DNA from 2 places in the Vreelandella sp. V005 genome. Region 1 is predicted to be linked to the other one. Evidence: predicted binding sites of a transcription regulator. Region 1 holds the regulator's gene; the other holds the start of a gene.

Region 1 (15,383 bases):
CTCACGCAGCATCTTAGGGGTAATGGTGTGCTCCTGTTCAAGCACGGGAGCCATGCCCTTTTCGTGAGAAAGCTCAAGCGCCTGCTTCCAGCCTTCGATCGCCAAGTGACGGCTGACTTCGTCGGTAAACACCAGCGACTGCTTTGAACCATAAGGAATTTTGAGCATGGTGAGCGTCGACCCCAAGCCCAAGAACCCCATGCCGTGACGGCGCTTGGCTTCGATTTCACGCTGCTGTTGCGGCAGCGGCAGCCCGGCAATCTCAACCACGTTATCAAGCATGCGGGTAAAGATGGCAACGACCTTGCGGTAGCGCTCCCAATCAAAACGCGGTTCGGCGCCGAAGGGGTCGATCACGAACTTGGTCAGGTTGACCGAGCCCAGCAGGCAGGCGCCCTCTGGCGGCAGCGGCTGCTCTCCGCAGGGGTTGGTAGCGCGAATATCTTCACAGAACCAGTTATTGTTCATGCGATTGACTTGATCAATCAGGATGAAGCCTGGCTCGGCGTAGTCATAGGTGGAGGACATGATGGTGTCCCACAACTCCCGCGCTTTGATCACCTCCACAATGCGGCAGGCGACGCGGCCTTCGGCGTCCACCGTGTAGCCCTCTTCCACCACCGGCCAGTCACGATAGATCAAATCATCCGCGTTGACGTCCTCTTTCTCGCCGGGATGCAACGGAAAGGCCAGCGGCCAATCGGTATTGTTTTTCACCGCTTCCATGAACTCGTCGGTGATCAGCAAGCTAAGGTTAAACTGACGCAGGCGCCCCGCTTCACGCTTCGCCTGGATAAATTCACGCACGTCCGGGTGACCCACATCGAAGGTGCCCATCTGGGCACCACGGCGGCCACCGGCAGAAGCCACGGTGAAACACATCTTGTCGTAGATATCCATAAACGCCAGTGGGCCATTGGTGCCCGCACCAGCGCCAAATACAAACGCCCCTTTATGGCGCAGCGTCGAGAAGTCGTAGCCAATACCGGCCCCCGATTTCAGCGTCATGCCCGCATCGACGACGGAGTCGAGAATATCGCGCATGGAGTCGCGAATGGTGCGTGAAACGGTGCAATTGATCAGGCTCACCGCTGGCTTAAAAGCCTCAGCCCCCGCATTGGAGAGAATGCGCCCGGCAGGAATAGCACCGTTTTCCAGCGCCCAGCGAAATTTCGGCAGCCACTCTTGTGCTTTGTCACCTTCCACCGCTGCGAGGGCGCGGGCAACACGCTCAAACGTAGCACCAACATCTTGATCGACGGGCTGGCTATGACGATCCTTGAGACGGTATTTGGCATCCCAAATCTCTCGAGAGGGAGCCTGCATCGGAACGTCGTTTGAGGTTTTGATAGCCTTTGCAGCGGTACTCATGTCGCAAAACTCCTTCACGGCGGGGTGACAATAGCGCTCAAATGGAGCGATTATACGTAGCATCGGAGTGAAGTATAGACTTGACTTTCCACTATATGGTGCGCTTTTTTGACTATTTTCTACCATATATAGAAAAATCAGCGCGTTACTCTTTTGCCAGACATCGACACGCTATAGGCTAGTAATTTTGGCTAAATGGCTTCGATTATGCTCGCACTTCACGCCCCGCGTTTCTTTGCGCTCACCTTCATGTCTTCGGTAGCCGCTCTGTTGGCAGCCGCCATGCCCGGCGCCAGTGCAGCCACGTTCAACGTGGATGACGTGGCTTCGCACGGCCATTGGCAGTCGATGAGACTTTCACTAGGAGGGGAGCACCATTACCGCGCGGTAGAAACCCACAGCTATTCAGACGCCACCCTAAGCCTGAACACCACTGCTGGCGTGTGTGATTTGCCGTGGCTGGAGATGCGCGTCACCCTTGATCACCAGCAGGGAGAAAGCCGCACGGTGAATTTAGTGCCCGCCAGGCTGCGTATTGATGAACAGCCCGTCATCGACACCATGGCAGAATTTATTACCGAACGCGGCGATGATGGCTTTTATAGTCACTTTTACTTAAGTGACATGGCAACCCTGATGACCGCCATGCGACAAGGCGAGCAGCTGTTTCTCGGCTTTGACCAGCAGGAGCAAGAACCTTGGTACATGACCTTTAGCCTGCAAGGGGCCGACGCTGCCATTAATCGGATGCTGGCTGAATGTAGGGAAACAGCGCCTAGGCAAGGTTGACGCAGCCTCTCAGTAGAGTGAAGGAACGGGCTCGGGCGCCCTTTCCACCCGATTGCGTCCGCCGTGCTTGGCACGGTACATAGCGTCGTCTGCTCGCGAGATAAGGGTTTTACAGCTATCTCCCGGCTGCCAAACAGCCACGCCGATGCTGACGGTGATCGACAGTTCAAGCCCGACGATGGGCAGCTCAGCCACCAGCGACCGAAGCCGTTCGGCTAGCCCCATGACAGCATCGACATCGGAGTGTGTCGCCAGCACGATAAATTCTTCGCCGCCCCAGCGGCCTAGGCGATCACAGCCCCGCAGTGAGCTTTCCACCAAACGCGCTAATGCCACCAGCACGTCATCACCCACGCTATGGCCATGTGTATCGTTAATCTGTTTGAAGTTATCGACATCAAATAGCAGCAGAGCAAAGGCGGCCGCATAGCGCTTCGCCGCCACCATCTCGGCATTGATCGCCTCTTCAATACGATAACGGTTCCACACGTTGGTTAAGGGATCAAAGTGAGCCAATTGCTTAAGACGCTGGTTGGCCTCAGCGAGGGCTTGGCGCTCACGCTCTAGGTGCATATTCAGGGAGCTGATTTCATAAGCTGAAATGGCCAGCGTTAGATCTTCTCCTAAATCCACCGCGGCTAACCGCTCTACCCGTTGCCACGCTTCGCTCCTGCCCACGACTTCTTCATGCCAAGCAAGCGAAGAGGCCGGTACCGACACCGGTTGGGGAGCAGTGGCCGGCTGCATTGCCCAATACAAAGTTTCCACCTGCTCAGGACGAAAAAAGAGTAACCACGCGCGCTGGGTTGAGTTCATGGGCAGCGGCACGGCTAACGCACCGCACTGGCCGGGCATGGCTAGCGAGCAGGTTAATGGCTCTGTGGCTAACTCACGCGTACACCAAGGCCCGCTATGTACATGAGCTCGTTCCAAACGAAGCACCAACTGGCTAAGAGCCCCCGGTGAGGGCGTGACACCCGCTTGATAAGCCCCCCCATTCACCCACAGCACAATGCCATGGGCGCGAAACAGCTTCATCCAAGTAGCCGCCTGCTCATGCAGGAGTTGTTGTGGGCTCTGTGGCTCTCTGCGCACTCCCACACTCAATACCAAGCTATCCTGAACGCGCTGCAGGTAGCGTGCTTCCTGGCGAGCCCGTAGCAGCAGCATACGTTGCGTGGCCATCTGCACCAGCGTACGCACAGCATCGCGCACAGGCGGTTCAACCGCCTGTGGTGTGGCGGAGTGGCAAAAGACTAACCCCCATAGGCCGGTATCTCCCTGCATGGCTAAACTGAGTGAGCCACACACGCCGAGGCGCTTTAAGTAGCGCTGCCTTTCGGGCGCTGGGGCACGTAAAAAACTGCCGCCAAGGTTCACCGTCATCTGCCCGGGCACAAGCGTCTCAGGAGCAGAATGAACGTCTTCAATCAGCCGCACGGGGTAATTTTCATAACTTTGTCGCAGCGCAGGGGGAAAATCACTGGCGGGGAAGCGCTGCCCTCTTAGCGAAGGCAACTGCTCGCCTAGCGCTTCAGCCACCATCAAACCATGCCAATCACTATCGAAATGACACACGGTGACACGATCATGACCGGTAAGCTGTTGAATAGTATTCACTAAGTAGTCGAGCAGTTCTTCCTGATGCGTCGCTTCGGCCAAGTGCATCAACCGCTCATTCACGGTGCCCAGCAGGCGACGTTTACCAAGCGGATTTAACGGCTCAATCTCAACAATGACCTGCTCATTGGCGCGGTAGGCATGAAGTTGAAAACGCACACTGCTGTGTTTAGCGCGAATAAACGCCAACGGGCCGGGGAGCCGCTGCTGCCCCTGGAGCTCACGCCGCACGCGCTGGCTCAGGCGCTTTCCCAACACACAGGCAAGGCTAAGCTCACCATTACTGGGGCATTCAATACCCGTCAGGCGGGTTAAGTTCGTGCTCGCCGATTGAACGCGCCGACAGTCAGCATCGACGACCAGCAGGGCACCAAACGACTGCAATAGCGGGTGATACTTGGACACGGTGGTGGCCTCGACAGTCTATTCACCCTTTAAGCGGCTGCCGCAGCAACAGCTCTACGCGTCGGTTGGCCGCACGACCATCCGCGGTTGCGTTCGGTTCCATGGGTTGGGTGTCAGCATAGCCGACGGCCCGCATACGAGAAATATTGAAACCTTGGCGCTCTAAATGCCGCACAACGGCAATCGCCCGCGCAGACGAGAGTTCCCAGTTGGAGGGGAAGCGTGCTGTCGCAATAGGCACGCTGTCGGTATGGCCTTCCACCGAAATCTGGCCGTCAAAACGAGCCAAAACATCCATCAGACTTTCAATCACGCCACGTCCCTGAGGTGTCAGTACGGCTTGGCCGCTGGGAAATAACAGGCTGGTATCAATCCGCAGCGTAACCCCTTCGCGCCCTTGCGACACGCTCACGCCGGGAATATCAAGCCCGGCATACTCGGGTTGCAGCCCATCGTGGCGAGGCTGTATGCCAGTGGCGAGGGAAGCTAGTGGTAGCGATGATACCGCGCTAGCCGAACGCATGAAAGCAGTATCAGCGCCCTCTCCGCCACCTGGCGGTGAGAGTGAAAGCAGTAGTACGAAGAGGGTAATGAGCAGCGTTAATACATCGAGATAGCTGGTTAACCACCCCTCATCCCCCTCGCCAGCCGTGACCGGGATTTCCAGCGCATGGCGTGTATCACGGTCTAACATGGTGGCTATCTCATCGCCGAACTAACCGACGTGTCAGGGCGTGGTTTAACGCTGTTATCACGAATCTCATCGTGGTAATTAGCCACAAACGAATGAAGGGTCTCTTCAATAAACGACGGCAGGCGGCGCTTAGTGATCAGTGAAATACCTTCTAGCACCATATTCATGGTTATCAGCCGCTCTTCGGTGCGGCGTTCAAGTTTCACTGCAATCGGTTTGAAAACGAGGTTGGCGAGTAAAATACCGTAGAACGTCGTCAGCAGCGCCACCGCCATGCGAGGGCCAATGACCTGCAGATCGCCTGCGTCCATGACTTCCAGCATATTGACTAGGCCGACCAGGGTACCGATCATGCCAAACGCAGGGGCATAGGTAGCCATGGTGCGAAATATTTGCGCCTCGGCATGCTCACGCGCTTTTAAGCGGGCAATTCGCCAGCGCAGCATGTCGAAAATTTCGTCCTCTTTGGTATTGGCAATTACTAGTTGGATACCGGTGCGTAAAAAGGGGTTGCGCGTATGCTCCAGCTCGCGCTCGACCGCACGCACATCGCCTTTAAACCATAGCCGCGACATGTCGACCAGCTCGCGGATATCGTCGCGCATATAAGTATTTTCGCGCCGGAACACCAACCCCACCAACCGCACTACACGCACTACTTCTTTCAGCGGGTAGCTAATAAACGTCGCCGCTAACGTCCCGGTCACTACGATGGCCAATCCCGGTAAATTGATAAAGCTTGCAGGGGACTCTGCGGTAAAAAAAAGCACACTTACCAACAGCAGTATGCTGGCAAATATGCCTATCAGCGTCGAAGGATTCATCCACGGCTCCTTGCCGGTCACAAGTGAGTTAACAGGCGGTGTTACGCCGAGTCGTGTAAGCGTGCGCGTAGACGACTGACGGCTTGACTGTGCAGTTGAGAAACGCGGGACTCCGTCACGCCCAACACAGCCCCGACTTCCTTGAGGTTGAGCTCTTCCTGGTAATACAGCGCCATGAGGAGTTTTTCACGTTCTGGCAGCGCTTCAATCGCGTCAATCAGCGTTTGCCGCTGCTGGCCGTCCAGCAGTTGTTCAAACGGTGAGTTGCTCGGTTCATTGTTGACCGGCTCACCACCATCGGCGACTAGCTCCTCAAACGGCAGCAGTTGACCACTGTTGGTATCGTTTAGGAGTTGCTGATACTCATTCAGTGGCATCTCAAGGTGATGGGCGATTTCGCTCTCTTCTGGTGCTCGACCCAGCTGTTGCTCTAACTGGCGAACGGCACTGTCCACTGCTCGCGCCGAACGGCGCACGCTGCGGGGCAGCCAATCGCGGGTGCGCAATTCATCCATCATCGCACCACGAATTCGTTGACTGGCAAACGTCGCAAAGGTCGCCCCCTGAGTAGCATCGAAGCGTCCGAGCGCCTCAAGCAGCCCGACCATCCCGGCTTGAATAAGATCGTCGAGCTCAATGCTGGCTGGCAAACGGACCTGAAGCGTCAAGGCCTGGCGTCGCACCAGTGGCATGTATTGCGTCAACAGCTCATTCTGTTTGATCCTGCCTTGTGCTGTGTACATCCTCTCGCCTCGCGGCTATACAGCCTTCACTGATAATTCACAATCATTTGCAGTCCCTGCACTCGAACCGGCCGCTGGCCTGGACGTAAGGCGAAGCGAAAATGCAACGGCGCTTCTGCCCTTTGACCGGCCAATGCGATGGTAGAACCCCGCATACCTGTTAGCGCAACACACTGCTCAGGATGGCACAACCAAGCGTTTAATAGCGCATTGGGAGGATAGTGGAACTGCCACTGAATACGGCCGAGTTGCCCTAAACGAAGATTTGCCGAGGCCGGTGGAGAGGTCTCCTGGCTAGCGCTTGCCCGGTCACTCATCGCCACCATTAGCCCAGGGAGCTGGGCGCTCCAGCTTCCGTTCGCCGCTTGGGCACTCTGCGTCATTCCTGACAGCCATAACCCTGTTAACAGTAACGCACTCAGCGACACTGCCTTTCTCAATGGCCAGCTTAGCATGCTTGTTCTCCTTGGCGGAGTCCACTCATCGTGCAAGTACCAGTAGCTCCATATTTAAGTAGTAATCAGCGGCGCCACGCAAGTTATCGAGCAATCCCTGGCGCGGCAAGTGCGGCTCGTGAAGCGCCAATAAACGACGCGGCCCGCCTCGTTCATGAAGCTCAAGCAACGTACGGTACATCGCAGCAAAAGCCTCGGCATCGCTACTGATCCACAGCGCCCAGCGGCTGTATTGATTGCGTAACTGAGCAAAATCAGCCGTGCCTGCCATCACGATGTGGATGTCCCAATCTTCTGGTTCACCGGCCCAACTGCGGCCTAATGTCGACCACTGGCCTAGCCGTGCTTTGACCTTATTGACCTGGGCGGCGCCACCACTCGGTAGGCCAACCACTACTAATGGCGTCTTAGTCTTCGGCTTGGGCGACGCTGGCGTCTCTGTTTCATCTATCCCTGCTTCGTCTATTGTGCTGGCCATCGGCACTAACAACGACGCACTTTGTTCTTTTACTGGCACATGCTCGGCAACCGCGATATCCATTGCCCCGTCAGCCTGCTGCTGTTGGCGCTGCAGGCTCGCCCACTTGCGCAGCCCTGAGGCTTGGTCTTGATCGCTCACACCACGCCCTCTCGACTGACACTACCTAGTTGGCGAATCGCATCTCGGGCCATAAACGCGTAAACCAGCGCATCGAGCATGCCGGTATCGCGACGCCGACGGCTGGTGCCCGACAAATTGAGCACGTCACCACGCAGTGTTTGTGCCTCTTCATCCTCAGCAACATCCAGATGCCCGGCGACGGCGGCTAGGCCGCTAGCCATGAGCAGGCGTACCTCGGCATTAACCTCACCGCTGTCAGCCTCTTTTAGCTGCTGCCATGCGCGGCGCGTCAAGGTGGCCAGCCCATCGCTTTGGAGTTGTGTCAGCAGTAACGAAAGTACCTCTGTTCCCAGCCGGGCAGGCGTCAGCCAATAGCGACGCGCGACTACTTTCGCGCTTTCCGGGTCACGTACTTCTCCATACCAGGCGAGTAGAGCTAGACCGGTAGCGTCATCTACTTCGGCATGGGCCGTCCAGAGCTGCATGGACTGCCCTCGAAAGCGTACGCCCACATGGTGAGTTAGCACACTGTCATTAAATAACTGACGAAGGGGCTGGCGCTCGTGATGAGAGACTATTCGATGACTGGAAGCCACTTGGCTGACCCAGGTCAAATGTTCGGTTTCTAGCCATGCCAGCGCCTCAGGCTCGGGCAGGCGAGGCAGTAAATGTACGGCGACACCGCTTGCTTGTGTCAGCGCCGCTAGGCGCGGTTGCCAGCCAGCTGGGTGGCGATGCTGCAGCCACGGTAGTGCCAGCCATGCACCCTCGGCATCCAGGCCAATATCGGGCATTGCCCAGTCACAGCCGCGCTCATTGCGGCGCGCCGACCATGCCATGCCCAGCGTTGTCTGCGCGGCGGGATAACGCGCGAGCAATGCATCCAAGCGCTCTTCCTGTAGACGGCTCGGTAGTGAGGCTAAATCCCACATTGCCTCCAGTTCTGCAAACCCGGTCACCCGCTGACGCAGCCGCGCCAGCAATGACGACAAGCGACGTCCTTGCCCCAGTACATCCCGCGACCAGCGTGGCATACCCATCGGCACGTCAGCACGTTGTGCCTGTTCGCGCTGCGGCGTTGCCGTGCTTAGCGCCTGATCCACGAGTGTCGCCGGGGTCGCAATGGCCATATCTTCAGGTACCTGCTGACCATTTGAACCAAACAGCACGCGCAGCCCGTGACGCATGACAATGTCGAGCACCGGCGCTAGGCGCCCCGCTTCGTCCTGTTTGGTAATAATGCAGTCGTCTAGCTCTGCGCCCGCCGCCCGCGCCGCCTGACGATAACGCAGCACGACCTCTTCAAGGGTTTCCGGCTGGCTGGCGGCGTTGAGCAATAGCACCAAGCGCACTCGCGAACGCCCCCCTTGAAGGTGAGCAATCTGCTCAATTACCCGCTGGTCACGCTGGCTCATACCGACGGTGTCGATAATCACCCACTGCTTGCCTTGCAAGCGCCCCAGCAAGTCATCAATGGGTTGCTCCGCATCCAACGCATACATGGGCGTATCCAGCAGGCGCGCATAAATGCGTAGCTGCTCATGGGCGCCGATTCTGAAGCTGTCGGTGGTTACCAGTGCGACCGGCCGTGTGCCGTGACGCATAACAAAACGGGCGGCCAGCTTTGCCGTGGTGGTGGTTTTCCCCACCCCGGTCGGGCCTACCAGCGCCACAATACCGGTTTGATCGAAGAAGCTCGGCTCATCGCTGAGTACGCAAAGACGCGCCATTAACTGCTGACGCAGCCATTGCAACGGCGCGTCACTATCACTGCTTGATGCCTTTAACGGCTCGGGCAATCCTGCCAGCAACTCATCGGCGAGTTCACTGCCAAAGCCAACGCTCCAGAGCATTTGACGCAGCCGTGCAGCGGTATCCGCTGGTGCTCCCTGGGGCGCGGACACCGCACCAGCCGCTTGATTGCTGGCCAGCAGCGCGCGCATATCCTGCATTTCTTGCAACAAGCGCTCACTCATCGCCTGCAGGGGGTCTTGTACCGGTGGCGTTACCGGTGTTTCGGGGGCAGGGGGCTCCGGCGAAGGCTCGAAATGGTCGATGGCTTCGTCCGCCATGGCCAGGATTTCAACGCCCCCTTCGGTACGTCGATTAGCCACGATCAGGGCATCTTCACCGAGAGCTTCACGCACTTGGCGCATTACATCACGACTGTTGGCCCCCACGAAACGTCTAACACTCATGACTTACCCTTAGCCTATACTGGAAATGGATGACGCTAGCCTATCACGGCATGGGAGGATTAGCGTCCGCCTACCAGTGTAGCCACTCTTAATGTACGGTCATCGGGAATCTCTGCCTGAGACAGCACTGACATATGGCGTAACCGGCGGCGCAAGAAACGCGACATTACGGCTCGCAACGAGTGCTGCACGACAAGTACCGGTGGCTCACCCGAGCTTTCATGACGCTCTAACGCCTGCTGCGCTTGGGTCATCAGCGTTTCTGCCAAGCCAGGCTCCATCGCACCGTTACCGTTCATGGCCTGAACCAGCACTTGTTCCAGCTGGGCATCCAGCCCCATCACGTTGAGGGTCTCTTGCCCTGCGAACCACTGCTGGACAATCGCGCGACCCAATGAGACCCGCACCAGCGCCGTCAGCTCGTTGGGATCTTTTTGTTGGGCGGCATACTCCGCGAGCGTATCCAAAATAGTGCGCATATCGCGAATGGAGACATCTTCATCAAGCAAATTTTGCAAAATACGCTGTAGGACCGTCAACGAAATCGCTTTCGGAATCACTTCTTCGACGAGTGCCTTCTGATCGTCGCCCATCTTGTCGAGTAGCTTCTGGACTTCCTGACGACCCAGCATTTCGGGGGAATGACGGTGCAGCAGATGGTTCAAATGCGTCGCAATCACCGTACTGGCATCCACGACGGTGTAACCATATACCTGAGCATGTTCGCGCTGATGGCTATCAATCCAGACAGCAGGCAAGCCAAAGGCTGGGTCCTGTGTAGGCGTGCCCTGCAGCTCGCCAGAGACTTGCCCCGGATTAATCGCCAGCCATTTACCCGGCTGTGCCTCGGCACGGCCAATTTCAGCACCTTTCATTGAAAGCACGTAAGCGTTAGGCGGCAGTTCCAAATTATCGCGGATATGCACGACCGGCGGCAGAAAGCCGACTTCCTGAGCAAACTTCTTCCGCACGCTTTTGATCCGTCCTAGCAGCTCGCCTTTTTGACGCGAATCGACCAGCGGTATTAAACGATGGCCCACTTCCAAACCGAGGGTATCGACCAGTTGCACGTCTTCCCAACTCGCTTCTGGGGTCTCCTGTAAAGGCACCGGCTCAGTGGCAATTTCGTTTTTAACCAGCGTCTGTTCCTTTTGGCGCATGATGAACCACGCCAACCCCGCCAGCAGCGCCGTGAAGAAGAGAAAGACAAGATTGGGCATGCCTGGCACCATGCCCAGCAGCCCCATCACGACGGCGGCTAGGATTAGCACCTGTGGATTCACGAATAGCTGGCTGAGCATTTGCTGCCCAATGTCTTCGTTCGTGTCGGTACTTACCCGAGATACCGTGACACCCGCTGCGGTCGAGATGACCAGAGCGGGGATTTGTGCCACCAAACCATCACCGATCGCCAGCAGCATGTAGGTCTGGCCTGCGGCGGCAAAACTCATATCGTGCTGCAGCATCCCAATCATCAGCCCGCCGATGATATTGACCACCATGATCACCAGGCCCGCAATGGCATCACCGCGGACAAACTTACTCGCCCCGTCCATCGAACCAAAAAAGTCAGCTTCTTGGGCAACTTCCGCACGGCGCTTTTTGGCGTCTTCTTCGCCAATCAAGCCAGCGTTCAAGTCGGCATCGATCGCCATTTGTTTGCCGGGCATCGCATCTAGAGTAAAGCGCGCCCCCACTTCGGCAATACGGCCAGCACCTTTGGTAATGACCATAAAGTTGATGATCACCAGAATCAGGAAGACCACCAGACCAACGGCGAAATTGCCGCCGACCAGAAACGCCCCAAACGCTTCGATAACCTTACCGGCGGATGCTCCGCCTTGGTGGCCTTCCATTAATACGACGCGGGTAGAGGCGACATTGAGCGATAGGCGCAGCAGCGTCGTGAACAACAGCACAGCGGGAAAGGCCGCAAAATCGAGCGGTTTTTGCGTAAACATGCTGACCATTAACACCATAATGGCCAGCGCAATATTAAAGGTGAAGAGTAAATCGAGTGCAAAAGGGGGCAAGGGCACAATCATCATGCCCAAAATCATTAGGATGAGCAGCGGCCCGACCAGCAGCTTCATACGCACATCGCCCATCCAATCGCGCCGACCGATTAACTGACTCAAGCCTTTCATGGTTGTGCCTCATTGCCACCGGCACCATGCCTGGGGCTTTCCATATCCGGAGGAACCGGCAGGTTATCAGGGGTTGGGGGCATCTCGCCTCCTTGTTGGGCTACTTGCTTAAGCCGATAGGCCCAAGCCATGACTTCGGCCACCGCGGTATACAATTCTGCCGGCACCTCCGCCTCTAAATCCACGTGATGATACAGTGCGCGCGCCAATGGCGCTGCCTCCAAGCGTGGTATGCCAGCCTCTGCGCCAATTTCACGGATACGCGCAGCCACTGCATCAGCGCCTTTAGCCACCAACCGCGGAGCGCCCATGCTGCCTTCCTGGTAAACCAGTGCGATCGCGTAGTGAGTTGGGTTGGTAATGATCACGTCCGCCTGGGGCACTTTGCTCATCATCCGCCCACGTGCCATGGCTTGCTGCTGCTGACGAATACGTGCTTTCACATGCGGGTCGCCTTCAGACTCTTTGTGCTCGCGCTTGACCTCTTCCTGACTCATGCGCAGCTTCTTGGCATTATCCCAGAGCTGAAAAGGGACATCGATCAAAATGACCACGATCAATGCCATCACCATGATTCCTGCCGCTTGGGCCGCCATACGAAGCGCATTGGCAAGCGCTTGCTGGATAGGTTGGTCCATCAGCGCCATGAATTTACCAATGTTGTAGTACAAAAATACGGCGGCAACGCCGCCTACCAGCACCGACTTGGCGATAGCTTTTGCCAACTCCACCAACGCCTGAGGGGATAAAATACGTTTGGCGCCTTTAATAGGGTCTAATTTGGACAATTTGGGCTGCATCGATTTTGCCGATATCAGCCAGCCCCCCATCAACCCAGGTGCTACTAACGCAATAACGGTTAACAGCAAAAACAATGGTGTCAAAGCCATTAACGTACGCTGACCAAGGTCAAGCGCGTTAACCAGCATGGGGGTACTTTCCATTGCCTGGCGGCGTTCAAACAAAAACGCTTGCTCCATCACAATGCCTAGCTGGTCATAGAGCATATTTCCCATGCTCCATAGCCCAATGACACCGCCCAACAGGAGTAAGAAAGTATTTAACTCACGGGAACGGGGGACCTGCCCCTCTTCGCGTGCCTTTTCTCTTCGCCTGGGGGTGGCCTCTTCTGTCTTTTCCTGGTCGCTATCGTTATCTGCCATTCGGGTATCCGGCCAGGTGAAGCGAAGCTTAACACGTATTCAGCCGCCCATAGGGACGGCTGAATAGCGTGCTTGCGTGCCCAGAGGGCGTTTAATAACGCGCTTTAAAAGCCTAATTCATCCAACAAGTCGTCTACTTGGTCTTGCCCAGAGACGGTATCGGGAACATTATCCTTCACTTGTGGCCCGTTCAAAAGCTCTTCGTTACGCCGTGCATTGTCGCTTTTCCACTGATCCTCGGCCTTGCGCTGCAGTGTTTCTCGTGCATGGGCACCCGGCGCGTTATCGATAAGCACCTGAACCAGCTGATGCTCGATCTCATGGATCACGTCCATCATCTTCTTGATCACTTGGCCGGTCAGGTCTTGAAAGTCCTGGGCCATCATGATTTCCATCAGCTCTTTGTTGGTCGCTGACACCACATCGGGCACGTCGCTGAGGTAAGTGCGTGTCTCGACGACGAGTGCCTTGGCCTCGTCCAGCTCTTTTGGCGCTTCAAACCACTCGGCCCAGCGCTTATCTAACGCTTCCGCTCGGTCTGACAACTGATCCTGCAGCGGCTGTGCACGGTCAACGGCATTGAGCGCTCGATCTGCTGCCTGCTCCGTCATGGTGGCGACATAGTGCAAGCGGTCGCGTGCATCGGGAATGGCTACTGCCGCTTTCTCAATCTCTTTATCCAGCCCTAGCTCACGCATGTTCTCGCGCAACATGCGCGTCAACTTACCGATGCGATGAATTAGGTCTTCAGCGGCTTGCTCGGACAGCTGGGCAGAATCGGACTGCTCATTCTGGCTCATCATGTTGTCTCCTCATTAACCAAGCCCATAGGCTCAGTCGCTCACATACCCAGTTTGTCGAAGATCTTATTGAGCTTCTCTTCCAGGGTGGCGGCAGTGAACGGCTTAACGACATAGCCGTTCGCACCCGCCTGAGCTGCCGCTATAATGTTTTCTTTCTTCGCTTCTGCGGTCACCATTAGCACGGGAAGACTTTTCAAAGCGTCATCCTGACGGATCTCCTTGAGCATCTCCAAGCCATCCAGATTGGGCATATTCCAATCCGAAACGACAAAATCAAAATTGCCAGCACGCAGCTTATTGAGCGCATCCTGACCATCCTCTGCTTCATCCACATTAGTGAAACCTAGTTCCTTAAGCAGACTACGCACGATCCGACGCATGGTGGGAAAGTCGTCTACGACCAGGAAACTCATATTCTTATCTGCCATCGGTCATCCTCTCGTCAGTACATGGCACAGGGGCGACTGGAAAGTACAGTCAGGGGTTTAAAATGCTTGCTTAAAAACTCTTGCTTAAAATTCTTCCCACTCTTCGTGGTCGCTACGCTGCGTCACGGGCCGACGCGCTGCCGGTTCGGTTCTGGCAGCCAGCATTGCATTCGCGGGTGAAGAAGACGCAGACGGTAGCGACTGATGGGCGGCCGCTTGCGTACCCAGCAGTTTGAAAACGTCGACTGCCTGCTCTAAGCGATTGGCCTGCTCTTCCAGCGAAGCCGCAGCGGCAGACGCCTCTTGCACGAGCGCAGCGTTTTGTTGAGTGACTTGATCCATCTGGCCAACGGCTTGACTCACCTGCTCGATACCGTCGCTCTGCTCCTGGGAGGCCGCCGAGATTTCATCCATGATATCGGTCACGCGGCGTACCGCGGTAACCACATCCGACATCGTGGTACCCGCCTGCTCGACCAGAGTAGAACCCTGTTGGATTTGCGTTACCGACGCATCAATTAGCGTCTTGATCTCTTTGGCAGCATCCGCACTGCGGCTGGCCAGGTTACGCACTTCCCCCGCCACGACCGCAAATCCCCGGCCTTGCTCGCCCGCACGGGCAGCTTCTACCGAGGCGTTCAGCGCCAGGATATTGGTTTGAAAAGCAATTGAATCAATAACGCTGGTGATATCAGCGACTTTTTTCGAGCTTGTAGAGATGCCATGCATGGTTTGAACCACTTGCGCCACGACGTCTCCGCCATGCTCAGCAGTGGTTGAAGCATCAGCTGCCAGCGTGCTGGCTTGGCGCGCGTTGTCGGCATTCTGTTTTACCGTCGCCGTCATCTCTTCCATGCTGGCGGCAGTTTCTTGAATCGACGCCGCCTGCTGTTCAGTGCGCGAAGAGAGATCCGCATTACCGCTGGCGATTTCACGCGTACCGTGGTGAATCTCGTTACTGCCTTCACGCACGCGGCCAACGATATTGGTCAGGTTCTGCTGCATAGTGGCCATTGCGCCAAACAGACGACCAATTTCATTTTTACCCGCCTCCGGTAGCGGGTCGGTTAGATCCGCATCGGCGATAGCGTCCAGGCGCTTCACAGCACCTCTGAGTGGCGCAATTACTGTACGACGTAAGC
Region 2 (15,383 bases), on a different contig from region 1:
GGCTGATACCGGCGCAGACGCAAGTATACAGAGCACCAATTTTGCAGACATTTTAGCCGCTGGCGTAGAAACCTCCGATGTGCAGGTAATTCAAGCGGGCCAGGATGCGGCGTTTAACGTCAATGGAATCGATATCGTTAGTGCCACCAATCAAGTGGAAGGTGCTATTCAGGGCGTTACCTTAAACTTATCTGAAGCGGGCGCGGCGAGTACGGTAACTGTCGAGCAGGATAACGAGGCGATGCGCGAGAAGGTCACGGCATTTGTTGACGACTTCAACACGCTTAAAGAGACCCTTACCAGTTTGACTGCTTTTGACCCTGAAACGGGCCAGGCGGCGGGGCTTAACGCAGATGCGACGACCCGCGCTGTCGAGATGACTCTTCGTCAAACCATCAGTAGCACTGTCGGGGGAGAGGGTTTTAACGCGCTATCCGATATAGGTATCTCACTGCAAGTGGATGGCACGCTTGCCATTGATGAAAACCAGTTGGATAACATCATTGCTACTCAGCCGGATCAGCTCGCTAATTTTTTCGCCGGGAACAGTGAAGAGGGCGGCATGGCAGGCCAAATGGTCTCGGCAATTGAGAGTCTTGTTGGAGCGGGGGGACGTCTCGAAAGCGCAGTTAGCTCATCAGAAAGTCGCGTTGCTTCCCTAGGAGACCGTTTTGCCACGACTGAAAGCCGTATTGAACAAACCGTAGAGCGTTATCGCACGCAGTTTCAAGCAATGGACGGTATGGTGGCACAAATGAATCAAACCAGCGCCTATCTTACCCAGCAGTTCGCAGTGCTGGGCCAGCAAAACCAAGGCTAAATCGATCAATACTCCCGATTGATGGCATGCCCCAAGCCCAGCACTCTGTGCTGGGCTTTTTTTTGCAATGGCTTAGAACAGCTTTAATAAACACCACCGCTAAAGTTTATTCGCCCGTAGCCGATAAATAACCTAGACGCGTATCTCTACTACTTTTAAGGAATGAACCAAATGGCCTCAATTACCGCACTGGGTGTAGGTTCTGGATTGGATCTTGCTGGTTTGGTGGATCAGCTTAAAGCGGCCGAACGCCAAAAGCTTGTCCCTCTTTTAGAGCAGCAGAGTGCGCAGAAAACCAAAATTTCTGCCTATGGGCGCCTTGAATCAGCAATGGATCGGGTGCAAACCTCTATTGCCAAGCTGAATGATCCCTCTTCTTTCATGCAGCAAAAAAGCACGGTAACCGGCGACGGCGTGTTGGCCACTGCAGGCGAAACCGCTAATGCGGGGCGTTATGAAATTACCGTTACGCAGCTGGCTCGCGCGGGCAGCGCTGCTTCTAATAGCGTGGCGCTCGATCAAGAGCTAACCGGAACGGATACGGCACTGACGCTTAACTTTGGTGCTGGCACAACACAAACAAGCTATGACGTCACTATTGCCGCAGGCAGTACCCTTGCTGACGTCCGCGACCAGATCAATGCGGATAAAGAAGCAGGTGTCACGGCTTCCCTTGTTAACGACGGCACGGGGTACCGCTTAGCGCTGACTTCCAAAGAGACGGGAGAGGACGCTTCGCTTACCGGTTTCTCTGGACTAGCGTCACTAACCATGGACGCGGCCACGGTGCGTGCAGGCCAGGATGCTGAATTAAATGTTAATGGCATCGCCATTACCAGTAAAACCAATCGCGTTGAAGAGGCTATTCAGGGCGTTACGCTTGATCTTACAGAGGCCTCTGCAAACCCTGTCACCCTAGTTATTGAGCGTGATGAAGCGTCACTGCGAGAGGCGATTGATTCGTTTGTCAGTAATTACAACGAAATGAAATCTACCGTTGAGCGTATGACCGCATACAACGGTGAAGGCGAGACCTCCGGCGAGTTGGTGGGTGATCGCACCGTTCGCACTATTGAAGATCGTCTGCGCCGAGATATCACCGATAACCTTGGTACAGGTGATATTTCACGGCTTTCTCAGCTGGGTATTGCCATTGATGAGCGCGGCCGTTTAAAAGTCGATGAAACTAAGTTGGATGAGGCAGTCGCCAATAATCCTGAAGGGCTATCCGCCTTTTTTGCGGGTGAAACGGAAGAGGGTGGTTTCGCAGGGCGGTTAAGTGCAACGCTTGAGGCGATCACTGCAGAGGACGGCATTATTCAAAGTTCGGTCAATAGCGCCGAGCAGCGGGTTGATAGCCTGGATCAGCGCAAACTTCGTATGGAGGCGAGTATTGAGCGGAGTACTGAACGCTACCGTAAGCAGTTTGCTGGGCTAGATGGCCTGATTGCGCAAATGAACTCTATGAGCAGCTACCTCTCTCAGCAATTCGATATGCTGGGTTCTATGCAGAAGAGTAACTAATTTATTTACAGTATTTTTTAGAAAAAAGAGCGTTTTTATCTAAAGAACTTGGTGGGCCTGCCGTTAATTATAATAACGGCAACGCAAGTGCCGCAAAACAGGCCACCAGGCCAGTTACATTTCGAGGAGCACTCATATGTCTGTAATCAACACTAACATTACTGCCCTGATCGGCCAGAATAACCTGTCTAAGTCTCAAGGCATGCTGGCTCAGGCGCAAGAACGTTTGTCTTCTGGTCTGCGTATTAACAGCGCCTCTGACGATGCGGCTGGCCAAGCGATTGCCAACAAAATGTCGGCACAAATTAAAGGCATGGACCAGGCTAGCCGTAACGCCAGCGACGGTATCTCTCTAGTACAGACTATGGAAGGCGGCCTTGACCAAGTAAATGACAACCTTCAGCGCATTCGTGAGCTAGCGGTACAGGGTGCCAACGATACCAACACCAAAGACGACCGTGCCGCTATTACTACCGAGATTAACGAGCGTTTGGCAGAAATCGACCGGGTCGCTAGTAGCAATAACTTCAATGGTACTAACCTGCTGAGCAGCGGTGGAACCACTTTGAATATCCAGGTTGGCTCCAACACCTCAACCAATGACGTTATTGAAGTTGATACTATTAATGCCACTGTTACTGGTCTCGGTCTTGAAACAACATCGACTGTGTCTGGTAGCACAGCGGCGGCCGTAGGTGCTGATAGTAAGTTTGTGGTTGCAGATGTATCAGGCGGCGCTACACATCAGGAATTCCAGAACCTGATCAACTCCGTAGATGACGCAACTAAAACGTTGGATACCAATCGCGCAACTCTTGGTGCGACTCTGAACCGCTTTGATTCGGTAATCGACAACCTATCGACAACCTCTACGAATCTTTCTGAGGCCCGTTCGCGCATCGAAGATGCCGATTACGCGGTGGAAGTGTCCAATATGACGCGTGCTAATATTCTCCAGCAGGCCGGTACTTCCATGCTGGCACAGGCTAACCAAACGCCGCAGTCTGTACTCTCTCTGCTGGGCTAATATCTCGGTAGTGTTTTAAAAGAAGTGATGACGGGGCCATTAGGCCCCGTCTTTTTGCATTTAAGAGCGTTGCTGTGAAAAGGTTGCGCAGGGCGCACCACATTCAAGCGTTGCGTAGGGAGGCGAGTATATTCAAAACCTTTAATGGCTATTGTCCTCTGCATACTTAACGCGATGCAAAAAAGTAGCTAGAAAGTTACAGTAGTTTACATAAAAAAAGCGGTTTTCTTCTCAAGAAATTGGTTGGCTTGCCGTTAATTATAATAACGGCAACGCATGTGCCGCAAAGCAGGCCATCAGGCCAATTAAATTTCGAGGATACTCACATGTCTGTTATCAATACTAACATTACTGCTTTGATCGGCCAGAACAACTTGTCCAAATCTCAGGACATGCTGGCTAAGGCGCAAGAGCGTCTGTCTTCTGGCCTACGCATTAACAGCGCCTCTGACGATGCGGCTGGTCAAGCCATTGCCAACAAAATGACGGCCCAGATTAAAGGCATGGATCAGGCTAGTCGTAACGCTAGTGACGGTATCTCTTTGGTGCAGACCATGGAAGGCGGCCTTGACCAAGTTAACGACAACCTGCAGCGTATTCGTGAGCTAGCGGTACAGGGCGCCAACGACACCAACACTGCAGATGATCGCGCAGCGATTGAAACCGAAATCAATGAGCGTTTGGCTGAAATTGATCGCGTTGCTGGCAGCAATAACTTTAACGGCACTAATTTGTTGAATCTGGATTCTGGCGCTGGCAGTAGCTTAAGCATTCAAGTTGGCTCTAATACTGACGCTGAAGATGTTATTACCGTGAAGACCGTTAATGCCACAGTTGCAGGGCTAGGACTTGCTTCTGGTAATGCTGCACTTACAGGCTCTACGTTTGACTCTACTGCTGTAAGCGCTGCTAGCGGTGGTGCTCATCAAGCCTTCCAGAGCATGATTGATTCCGTAGATAACGCTACTAAAACTCTGGACACCAACCGCGCAACGTTGGGTGCTACGCTGAATCGCTTTGATTCGGTGATTGATAACCTGGCGACGACATCTACCAACCTATCTGAAGCCCGCTCGCGTATCGAAGATGCTGACTACGCGGTGGAGGTATCTAACATGACGCGCGCTAATATTCTTCAGCAGGCCGGTACTTCCATGTTGGCGCAGGCTAATCAGACGCCGCAGTCGGTGCTGTCTCTGCTGGGTTAATACCTTTAACCGGTAATGCCAAAGAAGTAATAACGGGGCCAACAGGCCCCGTTTTTGTATGTAGAATACTTTCGTAATCAGCGCCATTAGTGATGACATTTTTGATTACCGCTAAAAAATGCATATTTAATACCACCAGAAAAGTAACGAAATAAGTTACAGCACTTTACATAAAAAGAGCGATCTTCCCTAAAGAATCGGGCGTGTCAGCCGTTAATTATAATAACGGCAACACAAGTGCCGCAAAGCAGGCCGTCAGGCCAGTCAAATATCGAGGAGCTCTCACATGTCTGTCATCAACACTAACATTACCGCCCTGATTGGCCAGAATAACCTATCTAACGCTCAAAGCTCGCTAGCTAAAGCTCAAGAGCGCCTGTCTTCAGGTCTGCGCATCAATAGCGCCTCTGACGATGCGGCTGGCCAGGCCATCGCCAACAAGATGACGGCCCAGATCAAAGGTATGGATCAGGCTAGCCGTAACGCCAGCGACGGCATCTCTCTGGTGCAGACCATGGAAGGCGGTCTTGACCAAGTTAACGACAACCTGCAGCGCATTCGTGAACTAGCAGTACAGGGTGCCAACGACACCAATACCGCAGATGACCGCGCGGCCATTGAAACTGAAATCAATGAGCGCTTAGCTGAGATTGATCGTGTAGCGGGTAGCAATAACTTCAACGGTACTAATCTGCTCAATGTAGCTAGTGGCGGAACTACTGGCGCACTAAGTATTCAGGTTGGCTCCAATACCAGTACTGAAGACGTCATCACTGTTAAGCGGATTGATGCAACTACTGCGGGACTTGGTCTCACTACGTCCTCAGGCGGTTCTATTACAGCCTCTGGCGGTGTAACTACATTAACTGGTACGGGATCCGGTGGTGCAATTACGCATGCCGATTTCCAGAACGTCATTGATGCCGTTGATGCGTCTACTAAAACACTGGATACTGACCGCGCTACTTTGGGCGCAACACTGAACCGCTTTGATTCGGTAATCGATAACCTGGCGACGACGTCTACCAATCTTTCAGAAGCCCGCTCGCGTATCGAAGACGCTGACTACGCTGTTGAAGTGTCTAACATGACCCGTGCCAATATTCTTCAGCAGGCAGGTACTTCCATGCTGGCGCAGGCTAACCAGACGCCGCAGTCTGTACTATCTCTGCTGGGCTAATACCGTCGGTGATTTTCAAAAGAAGTAGTAACGGGGCCAATAGGCCCCGTTTTTGCAATTAAGCCTGCTTTGGCGCTATGCGAAACAGCAGCTAAATAATTTGCCGTCATAAGCATAAAAAAGAGTAATTTTCTAAAGAAATAGGTGTATCTGCCGTTAATTATAATAACGGCAACGCAAGTGCCGCAAAGCAGGCCAACAGGCCAGTTAAATTTCGAGGAGCACTCACATGTCTGTAATCAATACTAACATTACCGCCCTGATTGGCCAGAACAACCTGTCTAAATCTCAGGACATGCTGGCTAAAGCGCAAGAGCGTCTGTCTTCTGGCCTGCGCATTAACAGCGCCGCTGACGATGCTGCTGGTCAAGCTATTGCCAACAAAATGACGGCCCAAATCAAAGGTATGGATCAGGCTAGCCGTAACGCTAGCGACGGTATCTCCCTGGTGCAGACCATGGAAGGCGGCCTTGACCAAGTTAACGACAACCTGCAGCGTATTCGTGAGCTAGCGGTACAGGGTGCCAACGACACCAATACTGCAGACGACCGGGCTGCCATTACTACAGAGATCAACGAGCGCCTGGCTGAGATTGATCGTGTGGCGGGAAGTAATAACTTCAACGGCACCAATCTGCTGAGTTCTGGCGGCACTACCTTAGATATTCAGGTCGGTTCCAACACTACCGCTCAAGACGTTATTGAAGTGGATACAGTCAACGCTACGACAGTAGGACTTGGCTTGACTACAGGCTCAAGTGGTTCGCTTTCAGTCTCTGGTGGTGCCACTGTAATTACTGGCACTGGTTCTGGTGGTGCAGTTACGCATGATGATTTCCAGAATGTTATTGATGCCGTTGATGCATCTACTAAGACATTGGATACCAATCGTGCCACCTTGGGTGCAACGCTGAACCGCTTTGATTCGGTGATTGATAACCTGGCGACAACGTCTACCAACCTCTCTGAAGCCCGATCGCGTATCGAAGATGCTGACTACGCTGTTGAAGTCTCTAACATGACCCGTGCCAACATCCTTCAGCAGGCCGGTACTTCCATGCTGGCACAGGCTAACCAGACACCACAGTCTGTACTGTCGCTGCTGGGCTAATAGGTTTCGCCGCAGATCTGAAAAAGAAAGTAACGACGGGGCCAGTTGGCCCCGTTTTTTTGGCCTATTAATCTCATTGTTGAGGAGTTTCTAATAATATATTAAACAAAATTGTCGTGAGTCATTGGTAGCTAAGCCACCATTTGCTGTTTTTAAGTAGTTGTGATCGAAAGAACACCCACCTAAATACCCGCGCATTCGTACCTTTGCAAACTGCCCTAGCAAGGTAATCTAGCTAGATTGCCATTTTTCTGTGTGAGTCACTTCATGGTTAAGACAAACCCCGCATCCGCTACTTCAAAACGCAAACCCCGCTTGCTTTGGGCTAATCCCTATTGTCTGTTGGATACCTCTAGCGGGGCCAGCATGACTGTTCGCCAAATGTTGATACAACTGGTGGCACGCGGCTATGAGGTTCAGGTGCTGGGGGCAACTGTTTTTGATAACCCCAAAGGAATGGGTCGGCTCAAAGAACAATTTTTAGATCTGAGCGCTCACTTGCATCAATTGATTGAGGCCGATGATGGTCCGCTAACGCATCAATTAGTCGTCAGTTACAGTCACAATCGCAATCATTTTACGACGCATGAAGAAGGTCTTTGGTATAGCCAGTATCTCTACATGCTGGATTCATTTAAGCCAGATGTTGTGTGGTTCTATGGCGGTCAAACCCTCGATATTCTGATTGCTGATGAGGCCCGTGATCGAGGTATTCCTGTCGCTTTTTACTTGGCCAACGGTAACTATAAAGCATCACGCTGGTGCCGTGATGTGGATTTGATCCTTACCGACAGCCAAGCAACAGCGGATATGTATCGTAAAGAAGTCGGTTATATCGCTAAGCCGGTGGGCAAGTTTATTGCTCCGAGAAACTTTATCGCTGAGCATCATGAACGCCAGCGCCTTTTATTTGTTAATCCAAGTTGGCAAAAAGGAGCTAGCATATTTGTACAGTTGGCAGAAAAGCTGGAGCGAGAAAGGCCCGATATTGAGCTTGAAGTGGTGGAGGCCCGAGCCGACTGGCCTGCCGTTTTGAGGGAAACCACCCGGCGAATGGGGGAGCAGCGCAGCACTTTAAACAATGTGGTAGTGACCCCCAACACTAGCGATATGCGCGGCCCATACAGTAGAGCTCGCGTATTGTTAGCGCCTAGCCTATGGTGGGAGAGTTCCGGGCGCATGCTTGCCGAGGCCATGCTGAACGGTATTCCTGCGCTGATCACCAATCGTGGTGGCATGCCGGAAATGATAGGCAACGCCGGTATCGCCTTTGATTTTCCAGATGAGTGTTATAAAGAGCCCTACCAACACCTATTGAGTGAAGACGAACTTCAACCGCTTGTGGAGGCGGTCACTCGGTTTTTCGATGGTGAAGATATTTATCAAGAGTATGTTGCTCGCGCTTGGCAGGTAGGTAGCGAGAAGCACCATCTTGATAGAGCTACAGAACGACTGCTCACAGCTTTAACGCCTTTAGTGAATCTGCGCGCTGGTAATAAAGATTTCACTATTACCCAGAAGAAGCGGCACCGTCAGCGACTAGCCGGCCGAACAACAAAGCCTGAATTCAAAGTTGATAACTCCTTACAACAGTTGACCAGAGTTGAAACTGGAACCAAGCAGGGCAACGACGAGCCAAAAAATAATCAATTGTGGCTTACTGATAACTTTACCTGGCAAATTAAAGGTAAAATTATGGTGCTCGACAATCGAGCCAGCTTGATCAAAAGTGGTCTTGCTGATCAGATGGCAGCTACAAAAGCCTTTGGCATTGTCGCGTTTGACCCCGCAAGCGAAATAAAGGATATCTCTCAGTACGAAGGTAGTGAGTATATTCAGTTATTCCAGCACGCCCTGCTAGGCGATGGAAAAGTAGCTACGATGCACGCCTGTGTGGCTCCAGAGATGACCAGTACCCTGGCACCGCTACCGGCCGAAAGTCTTCCCAAGCGCCACCAATTAAGTGCAAAACCGTTGGCTGAGCTACCTATTAATTCTGTAGCTCTAGATAGTATTGAAGGTTTAGGAAGCCTCGACTGGTTGATTCTTGACGAGTTAAGCGATGCCATAACTGTGCTGGAGAATGGTAAAAAATCACTCGGTGACACGCTGCTTATTCAAGCCCGAATTCCTTTTCAGCTTACCCATGAAAAACAGCCCAGCCTCGCTGAATTGCAGCACTGGGCGAGCCGAAATAATTTCCGTTTTTATCGTTTTCACAATATTCGTCACTACAGTCATCTGCCAGAAGAGCTGAACTCGCGAACCCCCTGCGCTACTGAGCAAGAAAGCGCTGATGTATTATTTCTTCCCAGTCACGAGCGAATGGCGGCTCTCAGCGATACCAGCAAGACTAAGCTCGCTTTTATTTTAAGTGTCGGTTTTGCGGCACATGATATGGCCTTTGAATTATTAGCTGACGTGAGTGAAAAGAAGGCGTTAGAGTTTCTTGAGGCGCAGGATTTACTTCCGCGTGTCTCCGAAAATGGTGAAGGTAGTGACGGTCCGCAGAAGGTGTTATCTCAATGTTCGGATGGTAATGATATTGAGGCTAAAGTTGAAACTGTAAACGATACAGGCTTGTATGCACGAAATATGCAAGCAATTATTGATAGTAAGAGTTGCACGAAAGTTGTTCAGGTAGGGGCAAATGATGGGTGCATCAACGACCCTATTTATGAAGTTGTTATGCGCAATAAAGATAAGACTAAAGTTCTTCTTATCGAACCGCAAAGCAATATTATCGAACATTTGGAGCAAAACTATAGCCTTCACCCTAGTGCCCATATTGCTAATTATGCTGTGGGTCCTGATTCACTGCTAAGTCTTTATCGTATCAAACCAGCTTACTACGGTTTGTTCACAAAAAGATATTTGCATGATTCACCTAATTATCGCGTGCCTAGTGGTTTTTCTTCTTTTGACAAAAAACATGTTATTAAACATGCGGAAGGGAATCTTCCTAAAAATACCAAAATAGAGGATGCTATTGAAAGGCTTGAGGTTCCATCTCATGATCTTTTGACTATTCTCGATTCTGCTTCATGGGATGAGCGACAAATCGATATTTTGCAAATCGATGCTGAGGGCATGGATGATAAGGTCATTTATTCTTGTAATATTGAAATAACTCAACCCCAGCTAATAAATTTTGAAAGAGCCCACTTGTCCAAAGAAGCATATAAAGATTTGTGTGTTTATCTTTCTGGCCTGGGTTACACATTATACAACTACAGTAATCTGGATACTTTGGCAGTAAAAGAAGCCTCCCTTTCTACAGATAAAAATAATGTCGTAGTTGACAATGTTTCTCACAAAAAGCCTTCACAAGAGCTTAGAGAAAGATCGACTCAAGAGATGTTGAAAAATTTAGGAGAGCTCTATGAGTTCTCTCGAAAAGTATTAACTAAAGAGTTGAATTTTATTCATGGTTTGGAGAAGACCGAGCGATTTTGGGAAATACTATTACACTACTTTTTAGGGAGAAGGTTTGTCCCCCGCTACCTATCTCGGTGGAATAATGGTTTATTAAATAGCAACCCTAAAGCAGATATGATCTTTAAAAATTTTCCGTGCAAAAGTTTTAGAGATTACATGAATAAAACAGAAACATTAGTTGGAGAAATGTCTCCTTATGTGGCAGGTAACATTATATCTAAAAACGCGAGCAGAGAGTATTTTGGAGATGCAGAGTCATTTGATCTTCTTAAGTTAAAAGAAACAAAAATTAAGGCCATACTTGATGATTATGAAAACTCTAAAGCCCCTCTTGCTTACAACTTGGGGGTGCAAAATATTCGATACTGGAAGCCTAAGTTTAAAGCCAAAGGGATAAATCTAGTAAGCTTCCCCAGTTTCGATACGTTTACAGCGGGTTACGTAGATTGGAATGTGCGTTATCGCATTGCAAATTTAGATGTAACCAGTCCTGCTGAAGGATTTGAAGGTTTTTGGTCTAGCTTAGCATTATGTTTGCCCAAAGAATTATTAGAAGATTTTATGTCTCTTTACGAAACTTCAGAAAATGTTTTGTATGAGCGTAAAGTTGAATTTGTTTTTTCTGCGCTGCTACCAACGATCACAAATCGCCTTGTGGCAGCTATTCTAGCTGAGCGAGGAACACCTTTATATTTACAACAACATGGAGGGGGATATTATGGAGATGATCCTACCCATTCTGGTTCATCAATTGAGTTGAGAATGTCAGATAAATATTTTACGTGGGGCTGGGAAGATAAGTTAGGTAAAGCCATACCCGAAAAGCCTCATCGAATAATTGAGCTGAAAAAAGAGTTTTTAAAAGTAAAGCGTAAGCCTGAAGAAATTTTAGTTATATGTCCACATAAGATAGTTGTGCCTGATGGTATTGCTGGCACAGACTTAGATTATTATGATGAAAGTAAGGTAAGAGAATTTTATAATTCTCTTACTGATGATGAGAGAGTAAATGTCGTAATGAGGTTTAGGCGACAGCATGGATATAGTCTTGAGGAAGAAAAGAAGCTTTTAGCTTTGATGCCTGGGGCTAAGGTAGATACTCAGGCCCGAAATATTATTCAAGCCTATGCTAGTGCCAAAGAAGTGATTATTCTTATGCCATTTACTACAACTGCCTGGGAATGTAAATATTTTGGGATTCCTTATCGAGTCTTAAATCAACCTAGTGCCGAGTTTATGAAAATTCCTTCATTTATACCGGAAACTTATGATGATTAAGTGTTCGGCATTAATTACCAGAGCTGGTGGCTTTATCGGGTCTCACCTAACTGAACTGCTCGTCCGTGAAGGTTATAAAGTCAAAGCTCTTTCTCAGTATAACTCCTTTAATAACTGGGGCTGGTTAGAAGATGTTGACTGTTTAGTATAGGTTGAAGTGCTTAACGGGGATGTGCGCAATCCATATTATTGTAAGTACATTACGAAAGATGTTGAGGTAGTTTTTCATCTGGCCGCCTTAATTGCGATTCCTTACTCTTACGTTGCGCCCGATAGCTATGTCGATACTAATATCAAAGGTACGCTGAATATCTGCCAAGCGGCGCTAGACAACGGCGTTCAAAGAGTGGTTCACACCTCCACAAGCGAGGTGTATGGCACGGCGCAATACGTGCCAATTGATGAGAAGCAGCCGCTTCAGCCACAATCGCCCTACAGTGCTTCTAAAATTGCTGCCGATGCTATGGCTATGAGTTTCTATAACACTTTTGATTTGCCGGTGACGGTTGCTAGTCCATTTAATACCTATGGCCCTCAGCAGTCGGCTCGAGCAGTCATTCCAACAATTATCAGTCAGATTGCTAGCGGTATAAACCAAATCAAGCTAGCGACGTGTCGCTGACCCGATATCTCAATTATGTAGAAGATACTTGCAGAGGTTTTTGGCGCTGGCGAACTGTGATGCGGCGGTTGGGGAAACGGTTAATATTGCCTCTAACTACGAAATTTCTGTGGGTGATACGCTTAATATCATACGCGAGGTGATGAAGAGCGATGTCGAGTTCATCACCGATGAGCAGTGCTTACGCCCAGGTAAGTCAAAAGTTTTCCGCCTGTGAGGGGACAACACCCGTATTCGCGAGCTGACTGGTTTTGTGCCACGGTATGATATTCGTACCGGCTTACAGAAAAATATTGATTGGTTTTCTCAACCGTACTAACTGGCGAAATATTAAGCCAGTCTTTATAACGTTTGAGTGCCGCTATGCTGTCAACGCTGATCCAGTTCATTCGCGAACACTATCACACCTATGCGTTTATTCCCCTCCATACGCCGGTCGTTCGCGACAATGAGAAAGCTTATGTTTCGGAAACCATCGGCTCTACTTTTGTATCCAGCGTAGGTGCGTTTGTCGACAAGTTCGAGCAGGATATTGCCACTTACACAGGTAGTCCGAAAGCCGTTGCAACGGTCAACGGAACGGCGGCTCTGCAAGTTGCTCTCAGGTTGGTAGGCTTTGAACCAGGAGATCTTGTTATTACCCAGCCACTAACTTTTGTAGCTAACTGTAATGCTATTGCTTACACCGGTGGCATGACACTGTTTATTGACGTTGACCGTCATACGATGGGATTGTCGCCAATCGCACTCACGAGGTGGCTGGAAACGCACTCCTACCGTGTTGATCAGAGGCAGTGTCGTCGGCAGTGCCTGCCGATGTGTACATTCGGGCACCCGGCAGATATTTTTGGGCTTGTCCGTGTTTGCCAGCAGTGGGGTATTACGTTGGTAAAAGATGCTGCCGAGTCATTGGGAAGTCTCTACCTGGCCAACTCACCGGTATCTTTGGTTCGGTGGGTACGCTGAGCTTTAACGGTAACAAACTGATGACCACCGGTGGTGGCGGTATGATTTTGGCTAGTGAAGAGCTGGCCCATCGTGTCAAGTATCTGACAACTACCGCCAAGCGTCCGCATATTTATGAATACGTGCACGATGAGCTTGGCTATAATTATCGCCTGCCAAACTTAAACGCTGCTCTTGGTTGCGCCCAGCTAGAGCAGGTCGACGCTTTCATTACCGAAAAACGCCAGCTAGCGTCCAATTATGCCGCTTGCTTGGAGGATAGCAGTTATCAATTTGTGACTGAGCCAGAAGAATGTCGCAGCAATTGTTGGCTGAATGCCGTGATCTGCGAAAATTAGAAACATAGCGATGAGCTGCTACGCATAACCAACGATCTAGGCGCGATGACTCGCCCTATTTGGCAGTTAATGAATCGCCTGCCGATGTATGCCCATGCTCCTGTTGGTGATTTGAGTAATGCGCGTTGGCTCGAAGAGCGCGTGGTGAATCTGCCTAGCAGCGTCAGCTCTACACAGGGAGAGGCTGATGCGTAAGATCGCTGTTTTTACCGGTACGCGAGCTGAATACGGGCTACTTTATTGGTTGATGAAAGAGATTGATGCTCACACTCAATTGGAGCTACAGGTCATCGTAGCTGCCATGCATTTATCACCCGAATTAGGTAATATCTGGCAATTAATTGAGCAAGATGGCTTTAACGTAGGTGCCAAAGTCGAAATGCTGCTTTCCTCGAATACTCGCGTGGGCGTGGCCAAGTCAATAGGGCTTGGTGCTATAGGTGTCGTCGCACATACTTTGTTAGGGTTTTCTAAAATAGGAATTTATCCTAAACGTGCTTTGCTTCTTCAGCCAACTTCACTAGTTAGAAAAGCATGCAATATTCAGGGAGCTATTAATTTTTTGAAAAGGAAAAAAACAAATAATGTTATTTCTGAATGCGAAATTGATCATCCAACTGCACGGTGTAGAATTATATCAGAAGATAGCGTTTGAAAGGTTTTGATATCAGTGTTTCGTTCTCTCAAGAGGCTAGTAAAGAGTATAGAACTAATGGCGCAATTTACGTATTTGATAGATTGGCCTTCTTGACTGAAGGTCGAATCATTTTCGATGAACCTAAAGCATTTATTATGCCAAAAGATAGATCAATAGATATTGATGCTTATTTGACTACGCGATGTGTGAGTCACTGATGTTAAATGAAGGAAAATACAAAACCTGAGTATTTTCTCAATCGTCCCCTAAAGTTCCCATCACCTCTGCCGTTACTCAATGTAATAAATTGTGTACAAGGATGTCTTAGATGGCGGTAATCAATACGAACCTGCTCGCCTTAAGCGGGCAAAACCATCTCAAGCGCTCACAGTCCGCCATGGAGAGTGCCGTTGAGCGACTTTCATCCGGGCTGCGTATTAACAGTGCCAAGGACGATGCTGCCGGGCAAGCAATAGCTAACCGCATGGAGTCCAATCTACAGGCGGGTAAGGCCTTGGCTCGGGGCATTAATGATGGCATCTCGTTGATGCAAACCGCTGAAGGTGGCTTGGATAGTATCAATAGCATTTTGCAGCGCTCACGCGAACTGGCCATTCAATCGGCAAACGGAACCCTTTCTGATGCTGATCGTGCCTCGGTCAATGCCGAGTATCAGCAGCTTGCAGAGGAGATCGATCGGCTGGCATTCAGTACCGAGGCGTTTGGCAAGACCCCGCTCGCCCCCGCTGAGCCCCGCCCATTGCCAGTTAAGCTAGGTAATACACCCCATATAACCGAGCTTCTAGGGCCTAGCGCTAAGAATTTCACCTCTGGGACGGTCTCCTTGTCTTACATACCTGCTGGTGCTACTAACGTGACGCTGGAAATCGACTCTCTTGGTTTAGACGATGATATTCAGATATTTACGCAAGACGGGCAGCACCTTGTTGGTACCCCTATCGAGGGCGGAAACGCTGATTATGTTTGGCAGTTCCAAAACGTTGATGATGCCGCCTCTGCTAATACTTCGCTACTGACGCCTGGCAATGGATTTAATTCAGGCGCCACCTACGATGCTAGCCTGCTCCAAGACGCTGCTGGGAGTTATGATCTGAATTCACCGCCTGTTCAGCTTGATTACAATGGTATGAAAATTACCTATAGCGGTGACGGTGATCGTCTTGCTGTGGCGACGGCGGGTGATGCTGGCACAGAGTTTAACGACGGCAGGCTG

What was found. Region 1 encodes FliA, which starts transcription of late flagellar genes. Its sites were predicted from a motif close to CTAAAGTTNNNNNNNNNNCNGCCGATA; they were not measured.
Region 2: the regulator FliA is predicted to act here: its motif matches at 5,892-5,918, upstream of ACUN8H_RS08655 (flagellin N-terminal helical domain-containing protein).

The regions. Positions count from the first base shown of each region.
Region 1 is NZ_JBQXYA010000004.1:41,737-57,119, reverse strand. It holds gene ACUN8H_RS11335 (adenosylcobalamin-dependent ribonucleoside-diphosphate reductase) at 1-1,371, opposite strand, end outside; gene ACUN8H_RS11330 (hypothetical protein) at 1,621-2,160, shown strand; gene ACUN8H_RS11325 (diguanylate cyclase) at 2,170-4,185, opposite strand; gene ACUN8H_RS11320 (OmpA/MotB family protein) at 4,208-4,879, opposite strand; gene ACUN8H_RS11315 (motility protein A) at 4,885-5,703, opposite strand; gene ACUN8H_RS11310 (RNA polymerase sigma factor FliA) at 5,745-6,446, opposite strand; gene ACUN8H_RS11305 (flagellar protein FlhE) at 6,473-6,901, opposite strand; gene ACUN8H_RS11300 (hypothetical protein) at 6,927-7,520, opposite strand; gene flhF (flagellar biosynthesis protein FlhF) at 7,517-9,700, opposite strand; gene flhA (flagellar biosynthesis protein FlhA) at 9,760-11,847, opposite strand; gene flhB (flagellar biosynthesis protein FlhB) at 11,844-13,010, opposite strand; gene cheZ (protein phosphatase CheZ) at 13,115-13,810, opposite strand; gene cheY (chemotaxis response regulator CheY) at 13,852-14,241, opposite strand; gene ACUN8H_RS11270 (methyl-accepting chemotaxis protein) at 14,326-15,383, opposite strand, start outside.
Region 2 is NZ_JBQXYA010000003.1:1,035-16,417, reverse strand. It holds gene fliD (flagellar filament capping protein FliD) at 1-820, shown strand, start outside; gene fliD (flagellar filament capping protein FliD) at 992-2,344, shown strand; gene ACUN8H_RS08670 (flagellin N-terminal helical domain-containing protein) at 2,481-3,371, shown strand; gene ACUN8H_RS08665 (flagellin N-terminal helical domain-containing protein) at 3,698-4,579, shown strand; gene ACUN8H_RS08660 (flagellin N-terminal helical domain-containing protein) at 4,866-5,759, shown strand; gene ACUN8H_RS08655 (flagellin N-terminal helical domain-containing protein) at 5,989-6,870, shown strand; gene ACUN8H_RS08650 (glycosyltransferase) at 7,237-11,586, shown strand; partial or broken gene ACUN8H_RS08645 (GDP-mannose 4,6-dehydratase) at 11,576-12,208, shown strand; gene ACUN8H_RS08640 (hypothetical protein) at 12,237-12,425, shown strand; partial or broken gene ACUN8H_RS08635 (DegT/DnrJ/EryC1/StrS family aminotransferase) at 12,572-13,512, shown strand; gene ACUN8H_RS08630 (hypothetical protein) at 13,558-13,707, shown strand; gene ACUN8H_RS08625 (hypothetical protein) at 13,700-14,167, shown strand; gene ACUN8H_RS08620 (flagellin N-terminal helical domain-containing protein) at 14,478-15,383, shown strand, end outside.